One region of the Anoxybacillus andreesenii genome, then DNA from elsewhere that is predicted to be linked to it. Evidence: riboswitches for the same ligand, from Rfam matches in the RefSeq annotation. Region 1 holds a riboswitch; the other holds the start of a gene.
The links. Region 1 has a riboswitch for lysine ahead of J2S07_RS03590 (transporter substrate-binding domain-containing protein). Riboswitches for the same ligand answer to the same signal wherever they lie in the genome.
Positions count from the first base shown of each region.

Region 1 (2,206 bases):
TAATACGCAAGGTGCAGGCAGCATTCGTGTTGTAGAAGCATTGGCTACAGATACACTTGTTACCCCTGGAAGTCATTCTTTTGGAAAGTTTGTGAAGGCTAACGGGAAGCAGGTTGAAAAGCAAGGCTTTGAAATTAAGAACCTGTCAAAAGAAAGAAAGACCTATAGCTTCGATGTGGAGTTTGAAGGAAATCCAGATGGAATTAAGGTGATGCTAAGTAACAACTTAAAGGTAAATGCAGGGAAATCCCAGATGGTGAACTTTAATGTTCAGGTAGACTCCTCAAAATTAAACCCTGGTTATTATGAGGGGATGATCCTTGTAAATGACGGGAAACAAGAAATTTCCGTTCCGACTATCCTATTTGTCGGAGAACCAGATTATCCTCGCGTATCCGGTGCATTTATGGATAAGGCCCCTAATGGCTACTATATAGGCTCCTATTTACCGGGTGGAGCGGAGGTGTTAGAGTATGATCTCTATGCTCTTGCACCAGGAAATACAATAGGTGGATATGTAGATACATTAGGTTCATTTACAAATATTCCATCCCCAATCCATGAATTCGAGTGGGATGGTACCGTACAAAATGGTATCCCTCTACCTAACGGAGACTGGGTACTGGCTGTATATGTGGAAAGGTTGGGTGTTACGGAATACAAGGCTTTTCTCGTAACGAAAGAATAATATAGAAAAAAATCGGGGAAAGAAACGGTCTAGAGTGGTCACACTTTGAGACTGGATTCTTTCCCTTTTCAGTCCGCAGTTTCTTATTTAATATAAGTCAATAAACTCAGCGAATTTTGAAAATGCATTAAAAAGGAAATAATATAAGAATAGTATTTTTCTATTCCATGGTTGACAGATTGTGTAGAGGGAGGTAACCTAAATAATATAATTTATGAATTGAATATGTTAACCTCACTTTATTTAGTGAGGTAGAGGCGCGGTATTTAACAGTCTCTAGCGGAGCCCCGAGAACGCTATGATTCTAGAGAGAAGGAAATGTCGCCGAAGTGTGTAATATTCTCAATATTGCATGCTGGGCCTGCAGTTAAGAGCTGCAGGACTGTCTCAGTGAACTTCCCAGGTTTGCTGAGTTGTGCTATCTCATTAAGGGAAAAGAGAGGGACTTTAGGGCAATTATACATGCGACCTGAGTTTGATCTCAGGTCGTTTTTTTGTTGTCTAAAAAAAGAATCAAGAAAAACAGGGGGAAAATGCCATGCGAAAACAAGTTTTATTATTAATAGGATTATTATTCTCAAGTATTATTTTACTTTCTGCTTGTGGGACAAGTGAAGATGGAAATACGTCTGGTTCCGCAAGCGAGGATACATTTAAGGTTGGACTTGAGGCTGGATATGCCCCATTTAACTGGACTCAAAATGATGACGCAAATGGTGGGGTAAAAATTAATGGCACTTCCGAATATGCAGGCGGCTATGATGTCGAAATCGCCAAAAAAATTGCCGAGGGCTTAGGGAAGAAGCTTGTGATTGTGAAAACAGAATGGGATGGGCTCGTACCAGCCTTAACATCTGGAAAAATAGATGCCATTATTGCAGGAATGTCTCCGACTGCGGAACGAAAGGAAACCATCGATTTCTCAGATAACTACTATAATTCAAATCTAGTCATGGTTGTGAAAAAAGGTGGAAAATATGAAGGGGCCACGTCGATTCAGGATTTCAAAGGCGCAAAAGTAACGGCGCAATTAAATACATTCCATTATTCCGTCATTGATCAAATTAAAGGAGTATCAAAAGAGACCGCCATGGATAATTTCCCTGCCATGAGGGTAGCACTTGAATCGGGAATCATAGATGGCTATGTTACAGAACGACCTGAAGCAGTTAGTGCTTCTACAGCGAATGGAAAATTTGCCATGGTTGAATTTAAAGATGGATTTAAGACTTCACCTGACGATACGGCCATTGCTGTGGGAACTAAAAAAGGCAGTGACTTAACAGAGAAAATCAATGAAATCCTGAAGGGAATTTCCGAGAAAGAACGTACCGAAATTATGGATACAGCGATTAAAAATCAACCTGCTGCAAAATAAGCAAACAGCACTAAAGGATAAAGCCGGCTGTATGTCAGAGTACAGTCGGTTTTCTGATTAGGAGGAAGAGCATGAGCTTTGAATGGATCGTAAGAATTGTATCGGAAAATTGGCCAATGTTCCTTCGCGGAGCAGGGATG
Region 1 is NZ_JAUSTU010000002.1:333,874-336,079, reverse strand. It holds gene J2S07_RS03595 (S8 family serine peptidase) at 1-688, shown strand, start outside; lysine riboswitch at 933-1,117, shown strand; gene J2S07_RS03590 (transporter substrate-binding domain-containing protein) at 1,227-2,066, shown strand; gene J2S07_RS03585 (amino acid ABC transporter permease) at 2,138-2,206, shown strand, end outside.

Region 2 (2,206 bases), on a different contig from region 1:
TCCCTCATCGAGCGAGATGAAGACCGAACGATCAAGGCTGTGGAACGATTGGGTAACCAGCTTGGCATTTATACACCTCACCGAATCGAAGCATTCGATAACTCTAATATCCAAGGGACCGATCCAGTATCTGCGCTCGTTGTTTTCATTGATGGCAAGCCAGCCAAAAGAGAATATCGTAAATACAAGATTAAGTCTGTGAAAGGTCCGGATGATTATGAATCGATGCGGGAGGTTGTTCGAAGGCGTTATTCCAGAGTATTAAAGGAAGGATTACCGCTTCCGGATCTGATTATGATTGATGGAGGAAAAGGGCATGTGGAGGCGGTTCGTGATATATTGGAGAATGAGCTCGGTCTGGATATTCCGCTGTCTGGATTAGTAAAGGACGAAAAACATCGAACCTCACAGCTTTTATTCGGCAATCCTCTCGAAGTGATTCCTCTCGGAAGGAACAGTCAGGAGTTTTATTTGCTGCAGCGCATTCAGGACGAGGTTCACCGCTTTGCGATTACGTTTCATCGGCAGTTGCGGGGTAAGACCGCCTTTCAATCCATTTTGGATGACATTCCAGGAATTGGGGAGAAACGCAAGAAGCAGCTGTTAAAGGAATTTGGCTCCGTGAAAAAAATGAAGGAAGCCTCGGTGGATCAATTTCGGGAGCTTGGAATCCCAATCCATACGGCAGAAGCATTGTTTAACAAATTGCAGGAATGACATTGTATTCCTGACGAGCCTATGCTATAATTTTTAAAACTTTATATCGTTATCACTTTAACGTAAGTAAGTGAAGGTAGAGGTGCGGACGCTAATAGTAGAGTCTTGGAGAAGGATGAGTTTCTGAGAAAAGACTTGAAAGGGGTGGACCGCCGAAGTGAAGAAAGTCTCATCCCTTTTTTTGCTGGTTCTGCATTGAATAAGTGCAGGATTGTCAAGACTAGATCGTCTTGGAGAGCTATCTAATGATGCGTTCGAAATTTTGATACTTTTTTCACGCAGCAATGGGATAGAATCTCATTGCTTTTTTTTGTGGAAATGCTCTTTTCAAACATTGTTGCTTATGAACAAAAGATAATTAGATAAGACGATGTTTTATGCAGTTTATCTGTAGAAATAACCGAGAAAAGTGCTGCTCATTCTATGCGTATCACACGCCTAGTATGAAACGGAATGGCCGGTATTAAGGACATTCCAGAACAACAATCCGTGCGAAAACAGTCTGTGGAAAAAATAGGTGGTAGCTATGCACACTGGTAATACTCTTAGTTAACTCATAATTGTCAATGAAAAAAGTATAGTAGAAAGAAGGGGGACTAAATGGCTTTAATCGTGCAAAAATTTGGTGGAACCTCTGTAGGTAGCCCAGAAAAAATTTTGAACGTTGCAAATAGGGTTATTGAAGAGAAAGCACGTGGAAACGATGTGGTGGTTGTCGTATCTGCCATGGGAAAAACAACCGATGAGCTCGTTTCTTTGGCAGAAAGAATCACTTCTAAACCGAGCAAAAGAGAAATGGATATGCTGCTTACAACAGGAGAGCAGGTTACAATATCGTTATTAACAATGGCACTACTGGAAAAGGGCTATCCAGCGATCTCCTTAACGGGCTGGCAAGCTGGAATGGAAACAGAAGCGATCTTCGGAAATGCACGTATCATGGATATTCACACAAATCGAATAGCAAACGAGTTAAAGGAAGGAAAAATTGTCGTAGTTGCTGGCTTTCAAGGTGCAACAAAGGACGGAGAGATTACGACCTTGGGAAGAGGAGGCTCGGATACTACGGCAGTCGCACTTGCCGCAGGACTGAAGGCAGAAAAATGTGATATTTACACAGATGTTACTGGTGTATATACAACGGATCCTCGCTATGTAAAGACAGCAAGAAAATTATTATCCATCTCCTATGATGAGATGCTTGAGCTTGCCAATCTCGGAGCTGGGGTTATCCATCCAAGGGCGGTTGAATTTGCAAAGAACTATCAAATTCCATTGGAAGTACGTTCGAGTATGGAAGCCGAATCGGGAACGATCATTGAGGAGGAAGGAAGAATGGAACAGAATCTAGTCGTAAGAGGGATCGCTTTTGAGGACAACATCACAAGAGTGACCGTATTAGGATTGAAAAATCAGCGAGCAAGCCTGTCAACCATTTTTACGACGCTTGCGAACAATCATTTGAATGTGGATATTATCATCCAAAGCA
Region 2 is NZ_JAUSTU010000025.1:19,123-21,328, reverse strand. It holds gene uvrC (excinuclease ABC subunit UvrC) at 1-717, shown strand, start outside; lysine riboswitch at 787-966, shown strand; gene J2S07_RS18150 (aspartate kinase) at 1,318-2,206, shown strand, end outside.
Region 2: linked by a shared signal. The riboswitch ahead of J2S07_RS18150 (aspartate kinase) and the one ahead of J2S07_RS03590 (transporter substrate-binding domain-containing protein) in region 1 are both predicted to bind lysine.